DNA from 3 places in the Oceanobacillus locisalsi genome. Region 1 is predicted to be linked to each of the others. Evidence: riboswitches for the same ligand, from Rfam matches in the RefSeq annotation. Region 1 holds a riboswitch; each other region holds the start of a gene.
The links. Region 1 has a riboswitch for thiamine pyrophosphate ahead of thiW (energy coupling factor transporter S component ThiW). Riboswitches for the same ligand answer to the same signal wherever they lie in the genome.
Positions count from the first base shown of each region.

Region 2: another riboswitch for thiamine pyrophosphate. It lies ahead of tenA (thiaminase II); the one in region 1 lies ahead of thiW (energy coupling factor transporter S component ThiW).
Region 3: another riboswitch for thiamine pyrophosphate. It lies ahead of thiT (energy-coupled thiamine transporter ThiT); the one in region 1 lies ahead of thiW (energy coupling factor transporter S component ThiW).

Region 1 is NZ_JBHTKK010000002.1:298,096-308,666, forward strand. It holds gene ACFQ19_RS03580 (squalene/phytoene synthase family protein) at 1-742, shown strand, start outside; gene ACFQ19_RS03585 (MarR family winged helix-turn-helix transcriptional regulator) at 1,018-1,431, shown strand; gene ACFQ19_RS03590 (VOC family protein) at 1,591-2,112, shown strand; gene ACFQ19_RS03595 (BCCT family transporter) at 2,552-4,108, shown strand; gene ACFQ19_RS03600 (hypothetical protein) at 4,181-4,927, opposite strand; gene thiE (thiamine phosphate synthase) at 5,041-5,661, opposite strand; gene thiM (hydroxyethylthiazole kinase) at 5,651-6,436, opposite strand; gene thiD (bifunctional hydroxymethylpyrimidine kinase/phosphomethylpyrimidine kinase) at 6,426-7,247, opposite strand; gene thiW (energy coupling factor transporter S component ThiW) at 7,278-7,775, opposite strand; TPP riboswitch at 7,875-7,988, opposite strand; gene ACFQ19_RS03625 (LytTR family transcriptional regulator DNA-binding domain-containing protein) at 8,098-9,150, shown strand; gene ACFQ19_RS03630 (ABC transporter ATP-binding protein) at 9,262-10,110, shown strand; gene ACFQ19_RS03635 (ABC transporter permease) at 10,107-10,571, shown strand, end outside.
Region 2 is NZ_JBHTKK010000001.1:317,440-328,010, forward strand. It holds gene ACFQ19_RS01400 (TetR/AcrR family transcriptional regulator) at 1-308, opposite strand, end outside; gene htpG (molecular chaperone HtpG) at 654-2,531, opposite strand; gene ACFQ19_RS01410 (NAD-dependent protein deacylase) at 2,688-3,398, shown strand; gene ACFQ19_RS01415 (YpjP family protein) at 3,545-4,132, opposite strand; gene tenA (thiaminase II) at 4,586-5,254, opposite strand; TPP riboswitch at 5,344-5,447, opposite strand; gene ACFQ19_RS01425 (S66 family peptidase) at 5,646-6,680, shown strand; gene ACFQ19_RS01430 (DUF2653 family protein) at 6,884-7,180, shown strand; gene ACFQ19_RS01435 (TerC family protein) at 7,523-8,182, shown strand; gene ACFQ19_RS01440 (MFS transporter) at 8,230-9,435, opposite strand; gene ACFQ19_RS01445 (TetR/AcrR family transcriptional regulator) at 9,608-10,189, shown strand; gene ACFQ19_RS01450 (hypothetical protein) at 10,363-10,551, opposite strand.
Region 3 is NZ_JBHTKK010000022.1:25,211-35,781, forward strand. It holds gene ACFQ19_RS15545 (M3 family oligoendopeptidase) at 57-1,850, shown strand; TPP riboswitch at 1,914-2,017, shown strand; gene thiT (energy-coupled thiamine transporter ThiT) at 2,169-2,735, shown strand; gene ACFQ19_RS15555 (response regulator transcription factor) at 3,245-3,937, shown strand; gene pnpS (two-component system histidine kinase PnpS) at 3,938-5,302, shown strand; gene polA (DNA polymerase I) at 5,493-8,129, shown strand; gene mutM (DNA-formamidopyrimidine glycosylase) at 8,142-8,984, shown strand; gene coaE (dephospho-CoA kinase) at 8,981-9,583, shown strand; gene ACFQ19_RS15580 (glyceraldehyde-3-phosphate dehydrogenase) at 9,751-10,571, shown strand, end outside.

The DNA of each region.
Region 1 (10,571 bases):
ACTGTTGAACAAAACGTTGCGGAAAACGGTTGGTTCGGCTTACCTCTGCATGCGTGCTGTTGATGAAATAGAAGATCATGAGGAAATGGATGCGGAAATAAAGCAGCATTTATTAATGGAGACAAGCCAATTATTAAAGGAATCAGTATTTAATCGAAACGCTTATGATCAATTGGTGGCTCCTTATGAAAAAGAATTGCCGGAAGTCACATTACGCTTAGCAGATTGGGTTGCATTCTGCCCGGATGATATTGAACGAAGAGTCAAAGATTCCACAAGTGAAATGGCAGAAGGAATGGCGAAATGGGTGGAAAAGGACTGGCATGTGCAAACAAAAGAAGACTTAGACGAGTATACATATTATGTAGCAGGCCTTGTAGGCGTGATGTTATCTGATATTTGGAATTGGTATGACGGCACGGAGACAGACCGTGATTTAGCTATTGGTTATGGCCGGGGATTGCAGGCTGTGAATATATTACGCAATGTGGACGAAGATGCAGAACGTGGAGTAGGGTTCTTCCCAGATGACTGGTCTAAAAAAGAGATGTTTGCTTATGCCGAAGCAAACTTGCAAAAAGCAGATCAGTATATGACACAAATCTCCACGAAGAATATCCTGCTGTTCTGTCAGATTCCGCTGGCACTTGCCCATAAAACATTAAATGCCTTAAAAAGCGGTAAAGAAAAAATGTCCAGGGATGAAGTGGAAGAGACGGTGGATAGAATCATTAATTCCTAAAAGGATAGCAAAAACGTAATGTGATTTAAATATTCCCCGTGATGGAAGAAAAGGTTCCTTTTTTCTGGTGATAAAAAAGGAACCTGATATCCCCGATGTATTACGGTTTATAATCGCCGGGAGATTTTTCTCCAAGCTTGATATAGGAAAACATCTGCGCCGGCTGCATTAAAACGTTTCGCCATGGTTTTTTCTTTTTATTTGTGTGCGCATACATGCAGTGTAGTTTATGGTATACTAATAACCGAACCATGAGTTTAGAAAGGGTTATCATCATGAATAATAATGAGTTGTTTTATGCATGGATTCATTTGTCCAAATACTACGATCGTATACTGAAGGCTATGGATTTCACACTTCAAGACCAATACCAATTAGGAATAAAAGAATTTTATCTTATGTATTATTTAGCACAATCAGAACAAAAGAAGATGCGCTTATCCGAATTAGTCCCCAAAGTAGGTTTAAGTCACAGCGCTTTATCGCGTTTAGTTACAAGATTGGAACAATACCGGGGAGAGCCGTTGGTGGAGCGTCAAAAAGATGGCAAAGATAAACGATCTGTGGATATTCTTCTTCTTCCAAAAGGAGAACAATATACGGAAGAGATGCAGTCGCTGATTAGTGCCAGTTTGCAGAAACAAATGAGCGAGAAAGACATGCAAAATATAAAAAGGCTTGTTGAATAAGAAGGAGATAATTGATTACAAATACGTCAGACGAACTGTTTGCATTTGAAATCTTTTATCGTTTGACTTTGAAATCACATGGATTTAATATGTATGCGCGTCAATAATGTAAGCTGATATACATGTTTGGATGCATGGAATGAAAGGAGCAATCATATCATGGTAAAGTTGACACGTGGTATTGACCATGTAGGAATTACAGTACCGGATATTGAAGAAGCTACAACATTTTTCAAAAAAGTGTTTCATGCAAAAATTGCTTATGATAATAAGAAATTAGGCGATGAACCGCAGCAGGGAGAAGCTGTCGAAAAAACATTAGGTCTAAAAAAAGGTGCGAAGGTGATTCACATACGTATTCTATTTTTTGATAATGGTTCTAATTTAGAACTTTTTCATTATAAAGATACGGAACAAAGAGAACCTGTTATTGCCTCTGATTTGGGCGTGCAGCACTTTGCATTCTATGTGGATGATATTTGGCAAACAGCTGCACATTTTGTTGAAGCTGGCGGAGAATTATTAACAGAGCCTGGCGAGCTATTAGGTGATGTGGAGAAAGGAACGGGGCATTTTGTTTATGGTCGTGCACCGTGGGGTATGCTAATTGAGTTGATAAGCTACGATCCGAATCAATTAGATTATCCTGAAGATAGTGAAACCAAAAGATTTACACCATAAAAATAAAGGTGCGACTTCATTTCTGTAATCTTTTGTGGATGCCTTTATATATGTAATAACTGCTACGAAAGCTAATTAATGAAGATGGGATATAACTAACTTCAATTCACTGGAAAATGGTTCTAATCATCCAAAAGAATGGTTGGAACCATTTTTTACTGTAAACACCTTATAGTGTGAAATTTTCTTATTTTTGGGGGTGAGAAGGGTTTGAGAAAATTTAATTAGGGTATACTTCTATATTCGCGATTATTCGTTGAATAGATGCTTCAATTGATAGTTGTGTTGTTCCATGCACGAAACTATAATATGAAAATATGTGTTAAAAAACAAGTAAGAGGATGAAAGTTTGTCAAGTATGTATAGTACTGACTTTTATTCTGGTCTATAATGCCATTTTAAGGTGTTGTAGACGCTTATACAAAACAGGAGGTAAAATGTGAAGTCAGAGAAGGGGAAAGGTTTAGATTGGCCGGTCTTTTATATCAGTGGAGGGTTTTTAGTTCTATTTATCATATTATCACTAATTAACAGTGATATGGTGGATAATGCAGTGAATACATTATTTACCTATTCTGCTGATTGGTTCGGCGCTTATTGGCAAATACTTTTATTCCTTAACTTCGCTATCGGCTTAGGATTAGCCGTATCAAAGTACGGAAAAGTAAAATTAGGAAAACAGGATAAACCGAAATACAGTTATTTTGGCTGGGTGGCTATGATATTAGTTACACTGCTGGCTGCCGGAGGGGTTTTCTGGGCTGCCGCAGAGCCGATGTATCATTATATGGACACACCGCCTTTATTCGGCGGAGGACAATTCAACTTTATAGAAGGCGGATTTGCGCAATCCTTTATGCATTGGGGCTTTCTCGCATGGGCGATTCTTGGCACCTTAGCTGTGATTGTCATGATGTATGTCCATTATCAGAAAGGGTACCCTTTAAAACCACGGGGATTGTTATACCCTATTTTTGGAAAAAAGATTTATGAAAAAAGTGTTATTGGAACAGCTGCAGATGTATTTTCAGTTATTGCAACCGCAGCAGGAACCTTGGGGCCATTAGGCTTTTTAGGATTGCAGATTTCGTATGGGCTAAATCATTTATTTGATGTTCCCAATACATTGACCGTCAGTATTATTGTCGTGATTGTTTTAGTTGCTATCGCGGCGATTTCAGCTGCGACTGGAGTCGACAGAGGCATCTATCATCTTAGTAACTGGAATGTAAAATTTACGATTTTTCTTGGCGTTATCGTACTGATTATAGGACCCACTCTATTTATAATCGACGGGTTTGTCGGCGGTACGGGAGTTCATATTCAAAATGTATTTGAGATGATGTTTTACCGAGGTGACGGCGAGTGGCTGGCAGGATGGACGCTTTTCTTCTGGGCATGGTTTATTGGTTATGCACCGATGCTTATCGTATTTATCAGCCGTATTTCCAGAGGAAGAACAATTCGTGAACTGGTTATAGCCGTATCTATTGTAGCGCCATTGGTGACAAATTTTTGGTTTTCCATTGTCGGCGGAACCGGAATCTTTTTTGAAATGCAAGATGGAGGATCTGTTTCTGGACCATTAGCAGAAGGCGGTATGCCGGCAGCAGTTATGGCAATTACAGATCAACTGCCAATGGGAGTTGTGATGGGTGTTGCATTCCTGTTGGTATCTATCGTATTTGTTGCCACAACAGCGGATACCATGTCTTATACAGTATCTGCAACATTATCCGGACATGATAATCCAAGTCGTTGGTTACGTGTTGTCTGGGCTGTTCTTTTTGGGGCTTTTACGGCTGCAATTATTTCTATTGGGGAAGATAGTATTACATCGATTCAGAACTCGATTGTTATTTCCGCAGTGCCGGTATCATTATTGATTTTGCCGCCACTTTGGAATGCACCGAAAATTGCCAAGAAAATGGCACTTGAACAGGGACTTGTCTGGCAGCGGGAAATGCGCAAAAAAGTAGATAAAACATATAAGTAAAACGTATAAAAATGGACAGCGAAGGCAAATGCCTTTTCAGCTGTCCATTTTTTAATGTGTGCAAGAAACATGTTACATGCATTGAAAGGATTCAATGCTATTTAAGTCCATTCCGAAGTAAACCCAACGGAACCCGTTCCAACGAAAACCGGCAATCGAGTTTCTTCCTAAAAACGTCGGGAAGGCCCAGAATCCACGGCCGTGATTTGGCCAGATATAAGTGAAACGGAACATACAATGCCTGATACCTCCTGGATCCACTGCGAATGTTTGCACCTGTTGTTTTTGCGGTACAAAGTTCGGTGGGGGACTCATAGGAGCCTGGCTGTTCATTCCGCCCATTGCTGCCGGGTCGGGTTGCTGTTCATAAGGTGATCCATTATTTCCATTGCCCTGCGCATTGGGGAAAGAAGGGGCAGGCGGCCAATTTTGGGGAGGCCCTCCATTTCCATTCCCGTTCCCATTATTGTTTGCAGGTTCGGGAAACAAATTATCTTGAAGTTGTTCTGTAATAAAATCCTGGAAAGGAAACCCGTTCCCGTTTCCTCCCCCATTTGGCGCTCCAGGGAAAAAGCTGTCAATTCGCTCTGGTGCAGGATGATATTGCTGGCCGTGTTGAGGGGGCAGGTTATGAGCGGGCTGCTGTTCCGGATAATAGCTGCCAGGTCCGCCTGTCTCCCCCTCTGGTCTTTCTGGAAAAAAGCCATTGGCAGCATTATATTGCGGCGCTGGCTGGAAATAGTTATTTAACATCTGTCCGGGCAGATTATTCTGTTTGTCTTCCGCTCCGTGTGGATGCTGTGGTCGAAAATGATTCATTATTCTCCTCCTCTGCCTTCATTCATGCTCTTGAGCATTATATGAGACATCTGCCTGGTTTGCGCCTCTTAATTAGCAGAATGGGCTGAATAACCAGAAGGAAAAAATGTTTTTTATAAAGTATCTACAGCATCTTGAATATCTTGCGCCTCTGTAATTGCCGTAATAAAGGAAACGCCGTCAGCGCCTGCTTCGATAGCAGAGCGGGCATTTTCTGTCTGAATGCCGCCAATCGCCACAATGGCGATATCCGAAAATTGCCTTCGGATAGTATGAATCCATTCCAGCCCGGCAACTTTCTTGGCATCTTCCTTGGTAGAGGTGGCAAAAATAGGACCGACTCCGATATAATCCACCAAATCAAGCGGACTTTGTTCCAATTCTTCTTGTGTAGATATGGATAAACCAATGATTTTATCAGGAAACTTGGCGCGGATTTCTTCTACAGGCATATCGTCCTGTCCGACATGTATGCCATCTGCTTCCAACTCTTCGGCAATCTCTATATCATCATTGACGAAAAAAGGGACTTCATATTCACGGCATTGTTCTCTTAAACGCTTGCCAAGCTGCAGTTTTTCTTCGCCTTGTAATGACCCGCTACCTTTTTCCCGAAATTGAAATGCGGTAATACCGGCGGCGAGTGCTTCTTGTAACACAGCTTCTGGATCTCTGTTACAATTTTGGCTGCCCATAATAAAATATTTTCTTAAGATATTACGGTTAAATGTCATCATTCGGGCCTCCATTTAGTTGTTTTGGTGCACAAGATAAAGCGTCGATAAAGTTTGGCAAAAACGTTCCTGAACCTTTTACATCCGGCTGTTCCGCTGCACGTTCTGCAGCAAGCCCGTAAAAACAGAGTGCTGCATGAAGCTGTTCGGAAACAGGATAAGAAGTAGTAAGGCACGCCGCAATAACGGATCCTAATAAACATCCAGAACCGGTAATATTTGCGAGAAGCGGATGTCCTGTCTGGTTGTAAATGAGTTGTTGATCTGTATAGATCACATCTGTTTTTCCGGTTATCACGATAGCGGTATTCCATTTCTTACCGGCTTGTTCTGCAATGTCATCAACGTTTCCCGCGCCGACAGAATCGACACCGCGCATTTGGATGTCTGTATCAACCAAGGATGCGATTTCTCCTGTATTTCCTTTAATAACAGTTGGGCGTACGTCTTTTAAAATTCTTTCGATTACTTCTTGTCGAAATGGGGTCGCAGCAACGCCAACAGGATCAAGGACAACCGGAATCCCTTTTTGGTTAGCTACTTTTCCCGCTGCAATCATTGCAGGAACTTCACTTTCTAAAACTGTACCTATATTTAAAACAACTGCATCCGAAGCTTTTGCCATATCTGCGACTTCTGTCATTTCTTTGGCCATCACCGGGCTGCCGCCAAAAGCAAGCAGACCATTTGCACTAAAGTTGACGACAACCTGATTGGTTAAATGATGAACAAGCGGGGTGTTGTTTCTGGCTTGCTGGATAATATCAGGATTCATGAATAATCTCCTTCCCTTCATTTTCCCGGATAGCCCAGTGGTTTGTCGGACCATTTCCTTCTCCGAGTTCAAATGATTTTGAAATGGCAGCAGTTACAAACGTTTTTGCCTGCTTCACTGCTTCTGGGAGCGGATAACCTTTTCCTAAATAAGCAGCAATAGCAGCAGAATAGGTACAGCCTGTTCCATGCGTGTTTTGCGTATCAATACGCTCAGAAGCATAACTGTGCATGTTATTTCCATCATAAAGAAAATCAATTGCTTGTCCTTTTAGATGGCCTCCTTTGATTAAAGCAGCATCCACTCCATATTCTTGAACAAGATATTTTGCTGCTCCTTTCATATCTTCTTCTGTTGTAATCGATAATCCGGTCAAGAATTCGGCTTCCGGAATATTTGGTGTTACAACGGTTGTTAACGGGAGGAGATATTGTCGTAAATAGTTTCGGCCCGCTTCATCTATCAGAGAATCTCCGCTGGTAGCGACCATTACTGGATCCATAACATATGGAGCATCGACTTGTTCTAACTTTTTAACGATTAATTCCATCATTGGCTTGCTTGCAATCATACCTGTTTTTATCGCATGAATCGGCATATCTTCTATAATGACGTCTAGCTGGTCTTCAATCATGGAAAGCGGCATATGCTCAACGGAGCGGACTCCTGTTGTATTTTGTGCTACAACGGAAGTAATCACAGACATTCCATAAGTTTTTAATTCTTGAAATGTTTTTAAATCGGCTTGTATACCAGCACCGCCGCTAGGATCAGTACCAGCAATGGTTAATGCACAACGAATCGGTTTCATGATAAAAACCTCCTTCATAGAATAAAAGATTTATTTTGTTAAAGAAAATTGGCGTGACGGGAGACGGCTGACTAACAACCACCCGATTAATGCACCGGAAACACTGCTTACAATAAATGGCGGAATAAAGGCAAAAGCTCCTGCAGAACTTCCCATAAGTAAGTTAGCGATAGGAACAGCGAAGAAAGAACCGATAATGCCAGTACCAATTATTTCTCCTAAGGCCGCCATCGGATATTTATACGTTTTCCTATACAATACCCCGGCAACAAAAGCGCCAATCATCGCTCCGGGAAATGCAACCAATGTTCCCAGTCCTAAAAGGTTTCTGAGCAAGCTGATCATGAATGCAACAATTACTCCGGGACCCGGCCCGAGCAAAATGGCGGCAATGACATTAACGGCATGCTGGACCGGGTAGGCTCTGGCGACACCTGCAGGAAACCAGAGCAATTGAGAGCCAATCGTTCCAATAGCTACGAGAACAGCCATCATCGTTAATAAACGTGTGCGATTTTTCAATTTCATCATCTCCTTTTATTTGGACAAATAAAAAAGGAACTACTTTATAAAATAAAAAAATCAGGCTTTGTCGGGAAGCCTGATTTGGTATACTGAGAGTAATCATACGTTGATTGACTACTTCCCTACGCTGGTATTAACCAGATCAGGTTTATAAGAGTCGGAAAGTGAGCATGCTTTCCTCTCAGCCCGCCATGTTGGGCTCCCCTAGTAGTTGCTTTTCATAATTTTCTTTGATTCTACTTTATCAAAGATGAAGCAGTTTGTCATGAATGAATAATTAAACTGCAAGTTCATAATGATATATTGACAGGAAGAGGTATGAAGGATGCTAAAAATAAATGGTATGGAATATCGTCAGGGAGACCAGACATTGTTCCCTAAGATAGATATAGAAGTAAAAGCTGGAGAAATAAAAGCAATTCAATCAACTGTTAATATTCGTTCCGTGTTGCTGCAGATGATTACCGGAAAAGAAAATGTACGAAATGGAACGATTCAGGTTCAGCATCAAACATTACAGGAGGATAAACAGAAATACTTTTCCTGTTTAGGTGTTTGCTGGTATGAAGAAGGGATTTACGAACGAATGCAAGTGCAGGAATATTTGAAATTTATTGGCTCTTTATATCAAAGAAAGGTTTCTGTAAAAGAAGTACTTTTGCAAATTCAATTAGAGGAAAAAGCGAGATGGAAGATGCATCAGCTTCATCGCTCTGAGAAGCGGCGTGTTCAGTTTGGAAGAATATTAATGCAGGAAGCGGAAGTGGTGATTTTTGAAGAGCCTGAAGTAAATATGGATTTAGAAACAAAGCGCGTCCTGCATCAATTTGTCGAATTTCTGCAGAATCAACAGAAGGCGGTGCTGATTTTAACAACAAGTACAGAGAGCGCCATCACGATTGCGGACACAGTCTATCGTTTAGATGAACAGGGGATAAAGCAAATGGAAGTCGAATCAGAGAAGAATGAACGTTTAACATCCTTAGAAATAGATACAGAGGAAACAGCGGAAGACACGGTCCAAATAAAGCAGGCTTTCCAGATAAATAAAATCTCCGCAAAAGTAGAAGATAAAATCATTTTATTTGATCCACAGGAAATTGATTATATCGAAAGCCAGGATGGACAATCCTATCTCTATACCCGCGGAGAAGGATTTCCGACAGGGCTTACCCTAAAAGAATTGGAACAGCGTCTGTCCCATCAAGGCTTCTTTCGTTGTCACCGCTCCTATATTGTGAATCTTCAAAAAATAAGAGAAGTGATTACCTGGACGAGAAACAGCTACAGTTTATCTCTTGTTGATAAAAAAAGCTCTGAAGTCCCGCTATCGAAATCAAAGTTGAACGAGCTGAAAGAATTATTGGGGGTAGAATAAACACAATTCAACGTCATATATACTCCATTCATCGGAAATATAGTGCGCTGTTGCTGAAAAGAGCTTATTCTGTAGTCACAGGCAACTTAACTGACACAGGAGGTTTTGGGAGTGGAGAATATGATTGAAGTAGCATCCTTAGAGAAGGTTTTTGGGGACAAACAAGCGTTACATGATGTGTCCTTCCAGGTTAAAAAAGGAGAAACATTTGGTTTTCTTGGCCCAAGCGGTTCAGGCAAAACAACAACGATTAAAATTTTAACTGGACAAATGAGACAGAGCGGAGGTACAGCGAGTATCTTTGGAGTACCTGTTTCAAAGTTAAATACACCTGAATATCGGAAACGTTTTGGCGTTGTAACAGATAATAGCGGTTTATATGCGAGGCTGACCATTTATGATAATTTAAAGCTTTATGCAGATTTATATGATACGTCTTATAAGCGGATTGATGAAGCGCTGGAATCAGTGAATTTAGGTGCGGAGAAAAAAACACAGGTTTCGAAACTTTCCAAAGGGATGACACAGCGTGTGTTGCTGGCAAGAACACTTTTGCATAAGCCTGAGTTATTATTTTTAGATGAGCCGACATCGGCATTGGACCCTGCGAATTCAAAACATATTCATAATGGTTTAAAAGAACTGAATCGACAGGGAACGACTATTTTTCTGACAACACATGACATGGAGGAAGCGGATCATCTCTGTAATCAGGTAGCCTTTTTAAATAAAGGGATTGTCCAGCTTTTAGATGAACCAAAACAACTAAAAAAACAGTATCGGGAAGAGATTATCGGCATCGAATTAAAGGATGGAACAGAATTAGAGTTTCCCTTGAAAGCATCAAGTGCTGAGGAAATTCAACAATATATTTCCCGGGAAATGGTGGAGCGTATTTATACAAAAGAGCCAACCTTAGGAGATATCTTTGTTGAAGTAACTGGGAGGGAATTAGTATGACATTTTCTGTAAAACGATTCATGGCTATTTTTCAGAAGGATTTAAAAGATTTATATCGAAATATGTATGTTTCATCCACAGCATTGATGCCGCTAGTCTTTGCTGTTATATATGGAAGAATGGATAATATAACGATAGAGATGTATGTATTTGTAATCAGCATATCGCTTGCACTGGTCGGCACTTTCCTGCAATGTGCGATGATCGCAGAAGAAAAAGAGAAAAATACGTTGCGTGGTCTGATGCTTTCCCCAGCCACATTGACAGAAATACTATCTGGAAAAAGTGCTGTGACAATTGTTATTACCGTGGTTGTAACCGGCGTTTGTATGCTTCTTATGAATTTTTCCTTTGCAGGCAGAGGTGTTTTGATTGCAGGGGTTATACTCTCTCTTATTTTCTTTATTGCATTAGGTACATGGATGGGCTTGATAACAAGAAGTGTTTTAGAAGCATCTGTC
Region 2 (10,571 bases), on a different contig from region 1:
TTCGACAACTCTGTCAGTGTTAACCGGAAAATTTTATCCATAGACGCCATCAAGTCGCCATTCGTTTCCTTTAACTGGTTCAAAAAAAAAGTGCGGCGTTTATCTGTATGAAGCTTTAATAAATAAAAAAAAGCATCTTCTTTGCCATCAAAATACTGATAAAAACTTCCTCTTGAAACACCTGCAAGCTTAACAATATTCGCAATGGAGGCTTGCGATAACGGAGCTCTTGCAAATTCTTTTTCAACTGCCTGCAATAATGTCGCCCGTTTTGAGTCGTTTAAATTAAAAAATGTTGATGTAGGCATATTCTTGCTCCTCCAAAACCAAATGTGACACATTGTCATGTCTATAATTATATCGTATATGACACAGTGTCATTAGTCAATATTTTTCATGACATCGTGTCACTTTTTTTGTGAAATGTGACGATTGTATGGCAGACAGCCTGTTGCTTTCGTTTTAGTGTTTCCTATTCTTTCTTATTTATTTTTTCCGACTCAATCATTGTATTCCCCAATCCTGTCATTTCATAACCTGGAAATGTGAAAATTTCTAAAAATATTGCTGTTATTTCGAGATGCTATCAGATTGGTAGATGCGATATAAAAACATCGTGTAAGAGAACAGTCTCTTACACGATGTTTCTTTCATCAAACCATAATTTTGCTCATATCTTTTGTAAATGCCACCGGATCCTCAATCGGAAGTCCTTCAATTAATAACGCCTGGTTATAAAGCAGGTTGGTATATAATTCTAATTTATCCTGATCATTTCCTTGTGCTTCTTCTAATGCGTTAAAAATGTTGTGATCGACATTGATTTCCAGTACTTTGTCGGCTTGAATCTGCTGATTATCCGGCATGGCGTTAATAATTTTCTCCATTTCCAAGGAAATTTCGCCATCTGCAGACAGCACCACCGGATAAGATTTCAGGCGCTTGGAAGCTCGTACATCTTTTACTTTATCACCAAGAACTTCTTTCATTGCTTGGAATAATGCTTGATGACTTTCTGTTTCTTCCTTCTCTTCTTCTTTTTCTTCCTCTTCAATACCAAGATCGCCGCTAGACACAGAGCGGAATTCTTTATCCTGATATTGTGTCATCATTTTAATCGCAAATTCATCCACTTCATCTGTGAAATAAAGAATTTCATAGCCTTTATCCGCAACAATTTCCGTTTGTGGCAGCTTTTCAATACGATCATTGGAATCACCCGAAGCATAATAAATATATTTTTGATCTTCCGGCATACGTGAAACATATTCTTCTAACGTTACCAGCTTCTTCTCTGTGGAAGAGTAGAATAAAAGCAGGTCCTGCAATTCTTCTTTATGCTGGCCGAAGTCACTGTAAACACCAAATTTGATTTGCTGGCCAAATGCTTTAAAGAAGGTTTCATACTTGTCCCGTTCATCACGAAGCATACTGAGCAGCTGCTGTTTGACTTTCTTACGGATATTTTTTTCAATAATTTTCAGCTGACGATCATGCTGCAACATTTCCCTGGAAATATTTAAAGATAGATCTTCGGAATCCACCATTCCTTTTACAAAACTGAAGTAATCCGGCAGTAAATCAGCACATTTTTCCATAATTAATACGCCATTTGAATAGAGCTCCAAACCTTTCTCATATTCTCTGGTGTAGTAGTTAAATGGCGGCTGTTCCGGAATAAACAGAATAGCATTATAGCGGACTGATCCATCGACGTTAATATGGATATGACGCAATGGCTGATCGAATCCGTACCGTTTTTCCTGATAGAAATTTATATAATCCTCATCTGTTAATTCACTCTTACGCTTCTTCCAGATAGGAACCATGGTATTAATGGTTTGTTCTTCTACCACGTCTTCATATTCATCTTCCGTGCCTTCTTTCAGCTTGCTTTCCGTAACATCCATTTTAATCGGATAGCGGATAAAGTCAGAGTATTTCTTGATGATCTGTTTTAATGTGGCTTCTTCTAAAAATTCGTCGTAGTTTTCTTCTTCCTGGTTCTCTTTTAATTCAAGGATAATTTCTGTTCCAACCTGCTCACGGTCAATCGGCGTAATCGTATAGCCGTCTGTGCCTTGGGAAACCCATTTATATCCTTCTTCACTGTCAATGGAGCGTGTAAGTACCGTTACCTTATCAGCAACCATAAACGCTGCATAAAAACCGACACCAAATTGACCGATAATATCATAACCGTCTTTAATTTCGTTTTCCGATTTAAAGGTTTGGGAGCCGCTTTTTGCAATGACACCAAGGTTGTCTTCCAGTTCCTCTTTGGTCATTCCGACCCCTGTGTCCAATACCGTCAGCGTTCGATTTTCTTTATTAGGAATCAGTTTGATATAGTAATTGCTTTGATCGAATGTTAAGGAATCATCTGTTAAGGCTTTATAATAAATTTTGTCAATGGCATCACTGGCGTTGGAGATTAATTCACGTAAGAAAATCTCCCGCTGTGAATAGATGGAATGGATAACCATATCCAGTAACTTCTGCGATTCTGCTTTAAACTCGTGCTTTACCATTATGTCTCTCTCCTTTTCCTGTTTTTAGCACTCTCTAACGCAGAGTGCTAAACCTCTATTACATGAATACCATATTCTATTTTTCCTGTCAATATTAGTCGCATCTCACCGCTACAACCTGTATAATAGAAAATATATAGAAGAGGAGGGGTCTCGATGCTTCATGAATGGTTAAAAGATTCCAATCACACCGTTATTTTTACTGGTGCAGGAATGTCTACAGAAAGCGGACTGCCTGATTTCCGCTCTACCAACCGGGGGCTTTGGCGAAAGAAAGATCCAAGCAAAATCGCCAGTTTAGATGCGTTAAATCATCACGTAGAAGACTTTATCGAATTTTACCGGGAGCGGGTTCTTGGTGTTACAGAAGTCGGCCCGCATCAAGGACATCATGTTCTAGCCGATTGGGAGAACAATGGACTTGTCCAGGCAATCATTACACAAAATGTCGATGGCTTTCATCAAGGTGCAGGAAGTAAACACGTTCATGAACTTCATGGAACCCTGCAAAAGTTGCATTGCCAGAGCTGTGAGAAAGTCTATGATAGCTCTGCTTATATAAATGAAGATTATTATTGTTCTTGTGGCGGAATACTCAGACCTTCTATTGTATTATTTGGGGAAATGCTGCCCGAGGATGCTTTTTCAGCTGCTTTTGAACATGCTAAAAAAGCTGATTTATTTATTGTATTAGGATCCTCGCTATCCGTCACACCAGCCAATCAATTTCCGGAAATCGCAAAACAACACGGTGCCAAACTTGTCATTGTCAATCAAGAAAAAACACCTTTAGATGACTACGCAGATTTAGTTGTTTTTGACCGGAAGATTGGAGCTTTCTTAGAAGAAACGAATAAATTGCTATAAGTACATGTTCCAAAACCCGATAAATAGGCGAGTTATTTGTATCGGACTTTTGGAACATCCTCTATAAAGAAAGAAAGGAAAGACAAGGAAGTGTGCTGCAGTGCTTCCTTGTCTTTCCTTTTATACCTATTTACAGGCTTCTGTTCTCAAGCCTTCCATTTTGGCGGAGTATTTCTGTCCCAATAAATATCCCCGATCGGATAATGCTTTTGAAATCCGTCTGCATTCAGGTGATAATGAAAATGAAAATAATGCCCTTCTAGCGGTCTGTTTTCACGGCGGACATGGAACTTTACCAACGTTTCACCCGAATGGCTATTGGAAACATTAAACATTCGTTCTCCATAACCTTTTGAAGGTTTCTCGGTAATAGCTATGTCTTGATATGCCTCAGCATGTTCAACAAGATCAGCCAGCATGGTTTCCATTTGCGGAAAAATAACCGCAGCAAATTCTCCCTCTACCTTATCCGTAATTTTGGGTCCAAACTTCTCCAGACTCAATGCTTTTGCTTCTTTTTGAAGATGCTTCAGATAGGCTTGTCTAGCATCTTCAACAATATAGGATTGGGTGGTCTCTTTAAGGACAGATGCTGTTTCGATATCTGATGAAGAAGATATATTGCTGTCACTCCGTTTATCTGCATCTACTTCCAGCAGATTGGTCGGTGAGTAAATTCCTAACGTTAAAATCGTTATAAATACAACTGCTATTCTTCTCCACCAAAGCTTCATCTTTCTCACCCGACTTCCGTACTTTTTCTTTATTTTACCATGAATCCATGTATTGTCTATCCAACTTTTTTACTTTTTTGAATTTTATCTGACTGAATAACATCGCTTACAAAGAAAGACAGCAATTTATTTGTATTTTCTTTCCTTCATGCAAAACGACATGAATATGCTTTTCCAATTTTAAAATAAAAATGAAAAGAGTTTACTCAATATACCGCTCAACAAAATGGCAAAACCAATCCCAATTACCATTCTTTTAGCTAAAATACGGGAGGGGTTCTCTGTATTGTTCATCTGAATCGCCAACTTTCCTTGATTTTACTATTTACCTTCTTGGTTTTGAGCGTGTCTTTACATCGATATCCTGCATGAATCACAATGTCAAAACACCTCCCCTTTACTTTCTCATATCATTTCTAATCATTCAATCAGCTGAACAACTAATCAACCGGGTTACACTGGCCAGCTTTCGCGATTATATGCCATGTCCCAAAACATATATTCATAGCGGCTCGTATTTAGAAAAATAGCTTCTAAATCATCTAGCTCTGCTTCCGTACACCCTTTTGCCAGTTCGTCCAATTTTTCTATCAGCCACTTGCCAATAGAACCAAACTCATCAGAGCTGTACATTTTCACCCATTCTCCGTACTGTTCATGTTCCAGGGCACCAGGCTTTTTTGCCAGCTCTAGTCCAATTTCATAATAACTCCAGGCACATGGTAAAATGGCCGCAATCAAGGATGCTAAAGAACCTTTCTGCGCTTCTGCAAGCATATTGCTGCTGTAGGCGAGCGTTACAGGACCAGGCACGGTAGCTTCCAACGCTTCTTTTGAAATCCCGAGACGTTCGGCATATTGACGGTGAAGATCCATTTCAAAATTCAAGGTCTCATCGAGTGATTTAGCAAATCCGGACATTGTATCTAAATCTTTGGCAAGCACTGTCCCCATCGCGATTACTTTGGAGTACTCGATTAAATACTTGTAATCCTGACACATGTAAAATTTAAATGCCTCGATATCAAGTGTCCCATTACCAATTCCCTGTACAAATGGATGTTGATGACTTTTTTCCCAAATCGAATCTGCAGACTGACGGATACGTTCTGTGAATGTCATATTATATGCGCTCCTCCTTCTTTGATTGCACGCAAAAAAGCCGCCTCCTGATATAGAAAGCGGCAGAAAAGGTTGGTTCATTGCCTATAGGCATATCCCGACCACTTCCCTCCGCTAGTACAAACTAGATCAGGTTAATAAGGGTCAAGGCCATTTGCCTCTCTCAGCTTTGTCAGCACCCCTAGTGGATTCTTTGCGTATTTTGTTTATCCCTTTCAGATTATCATAAGTATATGTAAGCGTAAAGCAATCCTAAAACAAAAGGATGGTACGAATGAAATCATTCCGCATCAAAAAACTAGGACATCAAATACGTTGTTGCAAAAATAAAGGATTTTATCTGTGTATATCGAATAAGTATTTATAAATCACAAAGAAAGGAGCATGTTATATGTTGATCAAGCCGCCAAAATTATCTCCCGGAGATAAAGTAGCAACTGTCAGCCTCTCCTGGGGAGGAGCAGGCGAGCCCTCCTTAAGGTGGCGCTACCAGCAAGGTGTGGAACGCTTAGAAACCGTATTTGGGATCGAAGTCGTTCCAATGCCTAACAGTTTAAAAGGAGAAACGTATATCGATGAGCATCCCGAGGCACGCGCTGAAGATCTCATGACGGCATTCGCTGATCCTGAAATCAAAGCAATCATCTCTACTATTGGCGGGGATGACAGTATTCGTCTTCTTCCTTATATAGATTTTGAGATTATCCGACAAAATCCCAAGATTTTTATGGGATTTTCTGATACGACGATTGCTCATTTATTCTGCTTTCATGCAGGCCTATCCTCCTTTTACGGACCAGCAATCATGACTGATTTTGCAGAAAATGTGGCGATGGATGATTATACGGTGAAGGCCATTCAAAACACGCTTTTCCAAGCGAAAGCAGTCGATGATATTCCCGCGCCGGAAAAATGGACTAGTGAATTTCTCGAATGGGATATTTCTAATAAAAACATTGCCAGGAGAATGCTTCCTGACCAAGGTTATGAACTCCTGCAAGGAAATGGGATCGTCACAGGAAACCTTATTGGCGGCTGTATCGAAGTGCTTGAGTTTGCGAAAGGAACTATCATCTGGCCGCAGCCGGAAGCATGGGAGAATAGCATTCTCTTTTTGGAAACATCGGAAGAAAAGTCAGACCCTGAATTAATAAAAAGATGGCTCAGAAATTATGCAGCCCAAGGGATACTCCAGCAAGCAAATGGAATGATTTTTGCCAAACCTTATGGAGAGGTGCATTATGAAGCGTATAAAGAAGTGATATTATCCGTTTTAGCAGAGAACGGGCTGACAGATCTTCCTGTCCTATATAATGTTTCTTTCGGACATACCGAACCAAAAGCACTTATTCCTTATGGAAGGTTGGCTCAAATCGATTGCCAGCAAGCATCCTTTTCCATTATAGAAGCAGCTGTTACGAGTTAAGTACAGCTGTTTTTATTTTATCATCACTCTCATTCGTGCATGAAACAGAGACAGTGATATAATATATATGCGAAACTTCCTAAATAAGCACTTCTTACTTCATGCTTATAGGGAGTTTATAGTAGAATAGAATGCAATTGGCATTATTACTAGAGGCTGACAAAAGTGTAGCCTTTCAACTATATGCAGGAGGAATTTGGGGTATGCAAAAACTTATTATTCCTGAAGAGGATATTGTGCTTGCTATATGTGTATACATTGGTGAAAAACAACAAATAGAGCCGGATAATGTGCAAGTAGAATTATTTTATGACGATTATTCCGGTGTTTCAGCAGAAATCATAACGCCATCCGGAAAACAGGAATTAATTACCAAGCAAATTATTACTGCATTAAGAGAATGGATTAAAGACAATCTCCATGCTGATCCTTATGCAGGTTTAAAACTGGATTTAGATAGACGAAACGGGATTTATGCCCGCCTTCGTTATGATAGTTAGTTTCTCACCGGGCTTTGTTTTTATCTTTCATTTTCATTTATTTACATAATTTTCAAATGACAGGGAAGTTTAAAATCTCCGATGTAATCTTTTATTTCAGCCGCATTTATTTTTATTTTTTCGCATCATTTCAGCGATTTCGAAGAGACAGACTTCCCAATATGTATATGCATATCGTAAAAATCCCTTGTTTTTCTTAAACAGAGCAAGGGATTTTTTCATGTATCCACGACTCCTTCATGTGTCCTCTGCCTGTTCTCCATTATTTCCTCTCTCCAGTTCTGATTTTCAGTACAAGCTCATATACTGAACCAATGACTTGATGGGGAAAGGAGAGATAGGTTGGAGTTTATACAGACAGTCGGACAGATTCTCCTTATCAATATTTTATTAAGCGGAGATAATGCCATTGTGATTGCGATGGCAAGCCGAAATCTTCCGGAACATCTCCAGGGACGAGCTATTCGCTGGGGAACATTTGGCGCTATTGGGCTTCGGATTCTCTTTGTGTTTATTATGATTTATTTACTGCAATTGCCCTTTATTCAGTTTATCGGCGGATGTCTTCTGTTATATGTCGCATATAAATTATTAGTAGACAAGCAAGACCATAGTCAGATGAAAAGCGGTAATTCTTTACGGGAAGCCATCACAATTATTATTTTTGCAGATGTCATTATGAGTCTGGATAATGTATTGGCTATCGCTGCCATCGCTGATAGTGACTTATTATTAATTATTGCCGGTATTATTTTAAGTATCCCGATTATCTTAACAGCCAGCGAATTAATTCTAAAATTGATCGAACGGTTTCCCATTATTATTTATATCGGAGCGGGATTGCTTGCCTGGACAGCTGGAAAAATGCTGTTAGAAGAAGCATTTATTCAACAGCTCATTGCTTCACTGAAATATGGGCAGCTGATTTTTCTTAATATCCTTACCCTGGCTATTCTTTTTATTGGAAAATGGCGCAGGTACCAATCCGAAATGACTGTATAGAAAAAACCTCTTATGTGATGTTTGATGCCACATAAGAGGGGTGCAGTCTACATATTTTTATACGTGTGTGCTTTACTGAATAACACTGCTGTAATAATCAAACCAATGGCGGCAAAGCTTAACAGGATGGCTTGAATTGGAATATTTGCTGCAGATAATCCGGAAACAAGCGCATAAGAAATGGGATCGAAGCCATTCATAGCAAGAAAGATAATACTCATTACCCTCCCCATAATATAGTCTTCCGCCTGCTCCTGGGCAGCCGTAAAGAATGGAATAAATACAAATGACATAGAGAACCCGATAAAGAAAACTACGATTGTCAGCATCGTTAAATTAGGAGCAATCGCAAAAATGATGTAAGCAATTAATGCTCCCAATAATCCAAATAGAGAGGTTTTCCCCTTCTTCTTCACTAAGACAGAGCTGAGTATTCCTGTACCGGCCACTAAACCAATTCCGAGGCTGGCTTCCATATAACTCAAATTAAGCGGTGTTCCCCCGTAATTTTCCACTAGAAATGGAATGGCGATATTCAACGTTCCGAACACGAAAAAATTCAGTGTGATTAACACAATGAGTCCTGTCATCAGAAAATTTGAATTGCGAATATACGCGAGACCTTGCTTGATTTCTGTTATTGGCTTTTGTTTCTCCTGCAATGCAACAGGGGCTTCTTTAATGAAGCGCGGATAAATAATCACTGCGGAAAGCAAAGCTAACACCATCGCTATAAAATAACTTCCGCTGACGCCGATGGATTCCATCAATATCCCAGCAACAATCGGCCCCGCTACAAATGAAATTTGGTCCACACCCTGGAACAAAGCATTGGCCCGCTGGAGCTGGCTCTTCGCAACAATTTTAGGAATCATCGAGGAACTGGCTGGTCCAAAGAAAGCATCCAGCATTCCAAAACCGGCGGCAATGCATAAAAGCAATCCTATAGAGAGTACATCATTACTAACAAATATAAATAACAGAAACAGCAGAACAGCCTGCATAAAATTCGTTACAAACATAATTGTTGTCTTTTTATAACGATCCGCTACCATTCCTCCGAAAATCATCATCATAATCCTCGGAACAGTTGCAGCAATTAATACAAGTCCTAACGAGCTTGCTGAGCCGCTGTCACTGATTACAAACCATGTCGTGGTTGTCAAAAACATGCTGAAGCTGACAACGCCAAAAATACCAGCGATAAACAGCAACACAAATATACGGTTTTTAAATAAAGGTTGTACTCCCATAGTATCTTCCTCCAACTTCTTTATGATGAAACGAAGCAGTGCTACTTAAAAAAGTTTTGTATTTATTTTTTATATGACATGCATTATAATAAGAAATAACAGAACCTACCGACCGTTCGTTTCCAAAAGAGATTTTATCCTACTATTACTACTTTGTCAAAGGGGAATTATCATGCATACGAAAGAAAAAATTTTACTTGAAGGAATGGAACTTTTTGCAACACTTGGTTATAATGGCACTTCTATGACAAAGATTGCTGATCGAGTCGGTCTGCAAAAGTCTTCCCTCTACGCACATTACGACAGTAAAGAAGCTTTGTTTTTTGATGTAACCACAAAAATCGCTGCAGATTACGTGCAGTTTGTGAAGTCCACCTTTGAAAATGAAGGTCAATCAACCAAGGAAAAGCTGTATCTCTCTTTTCAAGCACATGTGAAGGATATGGCCAATCACGACAGCAGCATCGAATTTTACAATCGTTTTTCTTCCTACCCTCCAAAAGGATTCGAGGACAGGGTTTTGGCGTTATTACGTGACAGCGAAGAACAGGCAAGATCTGCATTTAAAGAGGAAATCACCACAGCACAGGAAGCCGGAGCTATTTCTGAAGAGGTTACCCCGGCAGAAACTGCACGTGCTTTTTATGGATTATTGGACGGGTTATCGTATGAAACAAGCTATTATGATATGGATGTCATTGAAAGTCATGGGGAAGCTATGTGGAAAGTGTTTTGGCGGGGAGTCCGGGCGTGAATAACAAATCGGAAAACGCTGCCCTCTCTTTTTAACCTACATATTTGAAAAAGACATTATTTTATTGGCTGGAAGAGTAAAACAGCTGGTGAATGAGTTAAGATAATAAGAACAGTCCATTATCTTTCAAAAAAGGAAGATGAATGGACTGTTCTTTGTTTATTTGACTTGATTTATTCACGTTTGTTATTTTTTTCGGTTTCTTTTTGCCGATAGTTATCATACCAAAACCAGCAGCCTAAAAGAGGGAAGAAACCTAGAACAGCGGTATTTACAAATTCCGAGAACCCTACTGCAGCATTTAGAATAGCAGCAATTGCTACTAAACAGCCACCTAGGATGAGTTGTTTTTTTGTAAACATAACCTCTCCTCCTTGCTGTT
Region 3 (10,571 bases), on a different contig from region 1:
AAAGTTCGATATACTAAATATTAGAGCATAGAATAAATAAAAAAGGGGAGAAGCGAATGATTCAGAATTTACAGTCGACATGGGATTTAGATGTTATTTTTTCGGGAGAAAGTAATTCACAAGCGTTCCATCAATTTGTCTATGAAATCAGCAAAGAGATTGAGACATTGACCGAAGAAGTAACACGTATGGACACGAATGGATCGGTTGAAAACTGGGAAAAGATCGTATGTGATTTAGAACGGATAACGAAAAAGGTACGTGAGATGGGAGCTTATATCAGTTGTTTAAGTGCCCAAGATGTAACAGATAAACAAGCTGAAATCTATGTTGCCAAAAGAGCTCAAATAGCAGCAGCGTATAGCGCGCTTACGAAAATAATTGATCAGAAACTGGCAGCAATAACAGATACTGCGTGGAACCGGCTGCTTGTACAAGACACAATGAAACCGCTGCAATTTATATTAACTGAAAGGAGAGAACGAGCACGTGAACAATTGTCGGAAAACGAAGAAATTTTAATCAGCGATTTAGCAATAGATGGATACCATGCCTGGAATCAGATGTATGAAGCGGTTGTCGGCAACATGACAATCGATATAGAAGAGAACGGAGAGGTGCAGCCTTACTCTGTCGGACAGGCCTCAAATAAATTATCCACTGCTGATCGTGCGCAAAGAGAGCATGTTTTTCGCCAAATCAGTGATGCATGGAAAAAGAATGAAGCTTTATTCGGACAGACGTTAAATCACTTGGCGGGCTTTCGGCTGCAAACTTATAAACATTACGGTTGGGAGAATGTGTTGAAAGAGCCCTTAGAGAAAAATCGGATGCAGCAAGAAACGTTGCATGCGATGTGGGGAGCGATTGAAAAACACAAACCGCTATTTGTTAATTACTTACACCAAAAAGCTTCTCTGCTGGGTTTGGACGAATTAAGCATTTTTGATGTACATGCTCCTATCCGGTCAAATATAGAAAAGATGAGCTATGATGCGGGAGCGGCTTTTATTGTGGAACAATTCCGCAGTTTCAGCCCGCAAATGGCGGATTTCGCACAAATGGCATTTGAGAAACGCTGGATTGAAGCGGAAGATCGGGCAGGGAAACGTCCTGGAGGTTTCTGTACGAGCTTTCCTGTCAGTGAGCAGACCCGTATCTTTATGACTTACTCAGGAACGCCTTCCAATATCGCGACACTGGCCCATGAATTAGGGCATGGTTATCATCAGTATGTGATGAATGATGTAAATGGGTTAAATCAAGGTTATGCCATGAATGTGGCAGAAACTGCTTCCACGTTTGCGGAAATGATTGTCGCAGATGCGTCGGTAAAAATGGCTCAAACAGATGAAGAAAAGTTGACCTTATTAGAAGATAAAGTGTCACGCAGCATTGCTTTCTTTATGAATATCCATGCCCGCTTCTTATTCGAGAAACAATTCTATAAAGAACGCAAACAGGGGATGGTAAGCACGTACCGGTTGAATGAGCTTATGGTAGAAGCACAAAAAGAAGCGTATTGCGAAAGTTTGTCTGAATACGACCCGCATTTTTGGGCGTCCAAGCTGCATTTTCATATTACCAATGTACCGTTCTATAATTTCCCTTATACATTCGGTTATTTATTCAGTCAGGGAATTTATGCATATGCGAAAGAATATGAAGGTAATTTTGAAGAAAAATATATTACATTATTAAGAGATACCGGCCGGATGACTGTGGAACAACTTGCTGAAAAGCATCTGCAGGTGGATCTGACAAAACCTGATTTCTGGGAAAATGCAATGGAAATATGTAAACAGGATGTCCAGGAATTTTTAGAACTAGCCAAGAAACTGGAAAAGTAATCACGTCTATTGCGAATTATCTAAAAGTGATTTATACTACATTTATACAAAAAAGTGAATAAAAAAGCCTGCAAGGGGAGCCTTTGGCTGAGAGTGGACATGTTTGTGTTCTGACCCTTTGAACCTGTCAGTTAACGCTGGCGCAGGGATTGTGGACTTTTTGATGGATATAAAAGTAATGTGTGAGCGGAGTGTAAAATGTTCTTTTATGATTATTGGAAGAACATGACCATCAAGAAGACTCCCCTTGGCATTACTTTTTTGTGCGTTAGGAAAGTATTAAATTATGATTGTTTCATGTAAATGGGGGAGAAACATTTGAAAAATAAAACATTGTTTTTGGTCGAAGTAGCTATCTTTACAGCACTGGCTTTATTACTGGATATTTTACCAATTGGATTTACACTCTGGCCGCAAGGAGGGTCTGTATCTTTTGCAATGATTCCTGTCTTTATTGTTGCTTTCCGGTGGGGATTAAAGGGAGGCTTATTGTCCGGGTTCCTCTGGGGAATACTGCAGGTGGCTACAGGTACGGCTTATATCTTGCACCCGGTACAGGGCATTATTGAATATGGGCTAGCTTTCACTGTTGTCGGACTGGCTGGAGTGTTTTCCAAGCAGGTTATCGACAATATGAAAAAGAAGCAGATAAAAAAATCTTTTATCTACATTCTGACAGGCGTATTCCTGGGTTCAGCAGCCCGTTTTATTTGTCATTATATTGCCGGAATGGTGTTCTTCGGTTCAGCAGTAGAAGGGCAGCCAGCCTGGCTCTATTCATTAATTTATAATTCATCTTATATGATTCCATCTTTTGTTTTAAGTCTTATTATTGTATTTCTTTTGTTTTATAAACAGCCGAGAACATTAGTAGGAAAAATGTAAAGAAAACTCCCTCACACAAAAATCCTGCAGCATGCCTTGCTTCAGGATTTTTATTTCATTTTCTCAACGTTCGCACTAAAGAATAAGTATATAAACCTTGCTGTTTCAGGATGAACACGCTCTCTATTATCATGTTAAGTTTAAACATTCTTTTATTTTTTGATCAGAATATGGTGTATAGCGACTACTCCGGCCAAGCCCTTCGCTTTCCGACGTCCTGGGACTGCGGTTACTCGCTCCATCAAAAACCGTTGTACGTCGGAAAGCAAAACGGTCCGCCGCAGCGGCAGCCTTACACCTTCTACTCTTTTTCAACAGAATGTTAATTTTGTTAAGTTTTATTAACATTCTGTTATGGAATAGGCTATCTGGCTAAATAATGGTAGAATAAAGAAAATAAAGATGAAAGCAATATATTTTTATGTTCCTTTTCCTTCGAGAAAATCTTATTTAAAGAAGGATTTTTTATCAATGGGAACGTATATATGAATTAAGGGGGGATTTTCCAAATGGATAAAGAAATTCTAATCGTAGATGATGAACAATCCATTGTGACGTTGCTAAAATACAATATCGAGAATGCCGGGTTTACGACAGACGTGGCATACGACGGGGAAGAGGCTTACGAGAAAGCTTCATCTAACCGCTATGAATTGATTATTTTAGATTTAATGCTCCCGAAATTAGACGGGATAGAAGTATGCAGGAAACTTCGAAAAAATGATATGGACACACCGATTTTAATGCTGACAGCAAAAGATGAGGAAATTGACAAAATCCTTGGTCTGGAGCTCGGAGCAGATGATTATTTGACAAAACCGTTCAGCCCGAAAGAAGTGGTTGCCCGTGTGAAGGCCATTATCAGGAGGTCACAGCGGCCGGAAGGGGATTATTTTCAGTCTCTGCGAATAAAAGATTTAACAATTTACCCGGAGCGCTATGAAGCAGAAATAAAAGAAGAATTAATTACTTTTACAAGAAAAGAGTTTGAACTCCTGTACTATTTGGCTAAACATAAAGGAAAAGTCATTTCCCGAGATCAATTACTCAGCAGTGTATGGGATTATGATTTCATGGGAGATACGAGAATCGTGGATGTGCATGTAAGCCATCTGCGGGATAAAATTGAACCTGATTCTAAAAAGCCTGTATATATCAAAACAGTTCGTGGGTTAGGTTATAAACTAGAGGAGCCGGTTTAAATGCATATATTATTTTCAAAGCCATTGTTTCCAAATATTCTTGGCATCACGGTGGTCCTGATATTATCAGGGTGGCTGATGGTACAAGCTCAAGGAAATTGGATTTTTATCATAGCTATTATATTAGTAGAATTTTTAGTGATTTCTATTATATTTATGCAATTTTATAACAAATACGCAAGACCGCTTAATAAAGCCTCAAAAACAGTAAATGAAATGATTAAAGGAAATTATTCAGCCCGCTTTAACAACAGTAATAGTAAAGAAATGGAGCAATTAAGCAAAAACATCAATAAATTAGCGCGGAATATGAATGAAATTACGATTCAGGAACAAATGCAGGCAGAGCAATTAACTTCTATTATCGATAATATGAAAAACGGCCTCGCGCTGATTGATGAAAAAGGGTACGTTCACCTGGTGAATCGAGGTTTCTTGGAAATGTTTCAAGGGGAAGATAAACAGTATCGCGGTCATTTATATTATGATGTATTTGAAAATGAAGCCATGCACAATGTTGTCCAAGAAACATTTCTGTATGAACAGCCTGTCAAAGAACAGTTTAAAAACGAGCGCGGGCTGACTAAAAACTATATGGAAGTTATTGCTGCACCTGTTTTTAACGAGCATAATATGATTAAGGGGGCTGTACTGGTTATTTATGATATAACAGAATTGAAGCGGTTAGAAAAAATGCGTAAAGATTTTGTTGCGAATGTTTCTCATGAATTGCGTACACCTATTACGTCTATACGTGGGTTTGCGGAAACATTAAAGGAAAAGCAACATGATGAGCAAGCGGCAGAAGAGTTTATTGAGATTATATATAAGGAAAGCCACAGGCTGCAATTGCTTATAGAAGATCTGTTAGAACTTTCCCGCCTGGAAAGGGAAGATTTCCAACTGGAAAAAGAGCGTTTTAATGCGAAACAAATGATAGATGAAGTGCTGCCGCAACTGGAACAAAAAGCAGCAAAAAAAGATTTAGATTTTACAACATCGATTTCTCCGGATACAGACGTGTATGCAGATTCTGATAAATTGAAGCAGGTTATTATCAATCTCGTAGATAATGCGATTAACTATACACCATCTGGAGGAAATATCCATTTAAGCATAAATGAAGAAAATGAACGTGTTCATATTCTCATTGAGGATACAGGAATCGGTATTGAACAAAAGGCGACTTCCAGAGTGTTTGAACGCTTTTACAGAGTGGATAAGGACAGAAGCAGAAATACGGGAGGAACCGGCCTTGGACTCGCTATAGTAAAGCATATAGTCGAGGTTCACCAAGGGGAAATTGTTTTAGAAAGTGAAGTGGACAAAGGAACAGCAGTCCATGTATATATACCAAAACCTTAAGTCATCACCGCCCGGGTGGTGGCTTTTGTTCTTGTAGGGTAACGGAAGGAAGTGTCACTTTATAAATGAAAGAACTGCCGTTATAAGATAAGGGAGTAAAGGATAACCTACGTATACGCATTATGCAGTTTTCTCTAAACATGATAAAATAAGATTACAATTAGCGATGAAAGATAAAGGAGACAGAATGATGACCCAAAAGCTGATCTTAATTGATGGCAACAGTATTATTTATCGCGCTTTTTTTGCGTTGCCGCTGTTAAATAATGAAAAAGGCGTTTATACCAATGGTATCTATGGTTTTACTACGATATTGCTTCGGATTTTAGAAGAAGAGCAGCCGACACATATGCTTGTTGCTTTTGATGCAGGAAAAACGACTTTCCGCCACGAAACGTATAAAGAATATAAAGGAGGCCGGGAAAAAACACCCCCGGAACTTTCTGAACAATTTCCTGTCTTAAAAGAACTGCTCGATGCGTTTGGTATTAAACATTACCAGCTGGATCAATATGAAGCAGATGATATTATTGGAACATTATCGAAACAGGCAGATAACGAAGAATGGGACATAACCGTGTTCTCCGGCGACAAAGATTTACTGCAGCTTGTATCGGACCAGGTGACTGTCCGGGTGACCAAAAAAGGAATCAGTGAAATTGAAAACTATACACCCTCTTACCTATTCGAAAAGATGCAAGTAACCCCGGAACAGATTACGGATTTGAAAGGACTGATGGGAGACAGTTCAGATAATATTCCTGGCGTTCCGGGAATCGGTGAAAAAACAGCTACCAAACTGTTAACACAGTTTCATACATTAGAGAAAGTGTACGAACACTTAGATGAGGTCAGCGGGAAAAAGCTGAAGGAAAATTTAACAACCTATCGTGATGATGCGATAATGAGTAAGGATTTAGCTACCATTAACCGGGACTCGCCCATTACCGTTCAATTGGATGATGCTGTTTATGAAGGCTTCTCCACAGCATCTGTTCGTAATATGTTTATGGACTTAGGTTTCCAGTCGCTATTAACGCGAATTTCCGGAACAGAAGAAGCGGAAGAGGAGAAAGCAGGATACAAAGAAATAGATTATAGCATCGTGGAAGAAGTAACAGAAGCGCTATTTTCCAAACAGGATGCCCTTGTTGTAGAAATGCTGGGAGAAAACTATCATACCGAACCAATTGAAGGAATCGGGGTTGTCAATGAAAATAAAAAAAGTTTTATTCCTATTTCTGTAGCAGCGGAATCGTCGGCTTTCAAAAAATGGGCGGAAGACCCTGCGAAAAAGAAGATTGTATTTGATGCAAAACGGACAAAAGTTGCCTTATTACGTCGTGATATTCAAATAGAAGGCATTGTGTTTGATGCCTTGCTTGCTTCTTATTTAATTAATCCTGCTGAAAATAACCACGATATTCCGGGGATTGCAAGCAGAAAAGGAAAATATGATGTGTCCTTTGATGAAGAGGTGTACGGAAAAGGAGCGAAACAACAGGTGCCGGAAGAAGCGGTTCTCAGTGAGCACGTCATCCGGAAAACTGATACGCTGCTGGAATTGTATCCTGGGATGGAGAAGGAATTAGAGGAGAATGAACAAGCGGATTTATTAAAGCATTTAGAAATGCCGCTTGCACTGATTCTTGCTGAGATGGAACACCATGGTGTTTTAGTAGATGTGGATCGTCTGAAAGAAATGGGAGAAGATTTGAAGGAACGACTGGATAAACTGGAAAAAGAAGTATATGAACTGGCAGGCAAAGAATTCAACTTGAATTCACCAAAGCAGCTGGGACCTGTATTATTTGAAGATTTAGGTCTTCCTGTTATCAAGAAAACAAAGACAGGTTATTCTACAGCGGCAGATGTGTTGGAACAACTTGCCGATCAGCATGAAATTATACCGAAATTACTGCTGTACCGTCAGTTAGGAAAGCTGCAGTCAACCTATATTGAAGGACTGCAAAAAGTGGTTCATGATGATACGCATAAAATTCATACGCGCTTTAATCAGGCGTTAACACAGACCGGCCGTTTGAGTTCTGTGGATCCCAATTTGCAAAATATTCCTATCCGGTTGGAGGAAGGCCGAAAAATACGGCAAGCTTTCGTTCCATCACACCAAGGATGGAAAATGTTTGCAGCGGATTATTCACAAATTGAACTGCGGGTGCTGGCTCACATTGCGGACGATGAGAAATTAAAAATGGCGTTTCAAAATGATTTAGACATTCATACGCAAACGGCCATGGATGTATTTCATGTAGAACGGGAAGAGGTTACCTCAAATATGCGCCGTCAAGCGAAGGCTGTTAACTTTGGAATTGTGTATGGCATAAGTGATTACGGATTATCTCAAAACTTAGGAATCACCAGAAAAGAAGCCAAGCAATTTATCGAACGGTATTTCAGCAGCTATCCAAATGTTAAAGCATACATGGATGATATCGTCGTAGAGGCAAAGCAAAAGGGATATGTCTCCACGTTAATGAACCGCCGCCGCTATTTGCCGGATATTACGAGCCGGAATTTCAATGTGCGCAGTTTTGCGGAGAGAACGGCAATGAACACACCGATTCAGGGAAGTGCAGCTGATATTATTAAAAAGGCCATGATTGATTTAGATAATCGGATGAAACAAGAAAAACTGCAAGCCAAGCTTTTATTACAAGTCCATGATGAATTGATTTTAGAAGCACCAGAGAACGAAATAGAGACGTTAAAGAAAATTGTTCCAGAAATGATGGAAAAAACAGTAGATATTTCGGTTCCTTTGAAAGTGGATTATTCTTATGGCGAGAGCTGGTTTGACGCGAAGTAAGGGGAAGAAGAAATGCCGGAATTACCAGAAGTAGAAACCATAAAAGAGACATTGACATTACTTGTTCAGGGAAAAACAATCGAAAAAGTAGATGTTTTTTGGGCAAATATGATAAAGCAGCCGGATGATGCCGAGATTTTTAAGCATCTGCTGGAGGGGCAAACGTTTCAAGAAATAAATAGAAAAGGAAAGTTCCTGTTGTTTTATTTTGATGATTATGTCCTTGTGTCTCATTTAAGAATGGAAGGAAAGTATCGTCTGCATCAGCCGGATGAAGAGATGGACAAACATACACATGTTATCTTTCATTTAGAAGGCGGAGAATCATTACACTATAACGATGTTCGCAAGTTTGGAACGATGCACCTGTTAGCAAAAGGAACAGAATTTACACAGGCTCCTTTGCTTGCTCTTGGGCCTGAACCGTTCGAGGAGGATTTTACAACAGAGTATTTTTACCAGAAGTTACAAAAATCATCGCGGTTTATTAAAACAGCGCTTTTGGATCAACATCTGGTGACAGGGCTTGGGAATATCTATGTGGATGAAACATTATTCCGGTCCGGGGTCCATCCTCTGACACTGTGCAATGAACTGACAAAAACAGAAGCAGAAGCAATTCGCCACGCCGCCATTGAAACACTACAGGAAGCAGTAGAGGCAGGCGGCACAACCATTCGCAGTTATGTAGACAGCCAAGGAAATATGGGAATGTTTCAACAGGTATTATTTGTGTATGGTCAAGATAAACAACCGTGTAAAACATGCGGAGAAGAAATTATAAAAATAAAGGTCGGCGGACGGGGGACCCATGTATGCCCTTATTGCCAGCCGCAAAAGGTGAATGATGTATGAGTTTAGTAATTGGCTTAACTGGAGGCATTGCAAGCGGAAAAAGTACAATATCCCAAATGTTTACTGCATCCGATATTCCAGTTATTGATGCGGATGTGATAGCGAGAGAGGTAGTAGAACCTGGAGAAGCTTCCTATCAGCAGGTAGTTGATCTGTTTGGTGAAGATATAGTAAGGGCGGATGGCACAATTGATCGTCCGAAACTCGGTTCGATTGTTTTTTCCAATGAAGAAAAAAGAGAACAATTAAATCAAATTGTCCATCCAGCTGTGCGTAAACGAATGCTCAAGAAAAAAGAAGACTACATCAACCAAGGAGAAAAATGTGTCGTACTGGATATTCCTTTGCTGTTTGAAAGCAAACTCACTTCCTTGGCTGATAAAACGTTAGTGGTATTTGTAGATGAAAACACACAGTTAAAACGGTTAATGGAAAGGAATCAGTTGAGTGAACAGGAAGCGATGGATCGGATCACTTCGCAAATGGCACTTGCAGAAAAAGCCCGGCTTGCAGATGCAGTGATTGATAACAACGGAACGATAGAAGCAAGCAAAGCACAATTCACAGATTTACTAAAAAAGTGGGAAGTAATTAAATAACATGCAGAAACACCATCGGAACTTTTTGAAGTGAAGATGGTGTTTTTTTGGCAGAAAATAATTAGGTTACATTTTTAATATTTTATGACACACTTTCTTGCGTTTGTGTTATACTAATTATAACAAAAGATAAAAAGTATAACATTATTGGGAGGAATAAAGTGCTTATGGAGAAGACGCGTATTGCAATAACAGGTTTTGGTCGAATTGGCAGAATGGTTTTTCGTCAAGCAATGGAAGAGGATCATTTAGACGTTGTAGCTATCAATGCAAGTTACCCGTCGGAAACGCTGGCTCATCTCATAAAATATGATAGTGTCCATGGTCCTTTTCAAGGTAATGTGGAAGCGTTACCGGACAAATTGATTGTGAATCAGAAAGAAATTCTTCTGGTCAATTCCAGAGAACCTGAAAAATTGCCTTGGAAAGACTTAGGTATTGATATTGTTGTTGAAGCAACCGGTAAATTTAAAACAAAAAAGGAAGCCGGGCGTCACTTGCAGGCAGGAGCGAAAAAAGTAGTGATTACCGCTCCTGGAAAAGAAGTCGACAAAACGATTGTTATCGGTGTCAATGAAAATGATTATAATCCAGATGCAGATGATGTTATCTCGAATGCATCTTGTACAACAAATTGTTTAGCTCCTGTGGTTAAAGTGATTGATGATCATTTCACTATAGAGAATGGCTTAATGACGACGGTGCACGCATTTACAAACGATCAGAAGAATATTGATAATCCGCATAAAGACTTGCGTCGGGCAAGAAGCTGCACCCAATCTATTATTCCGACTACGACCGGTGCTGCCAAGGCGCTGGCAGAAGTCATGCCTGGTCTTAAAGGAAAATTACACGGGATGGCATTGCGCGTGCCGACACCAAATGTGTCTTTGGTGGATTTGGTGATTGATATTGAAGAAGATGTTACGGAAGAAGAAGTGAACGCCATTTTCAAACAGGCGGCAGAAGGAAGTATGCGAGGCATTAT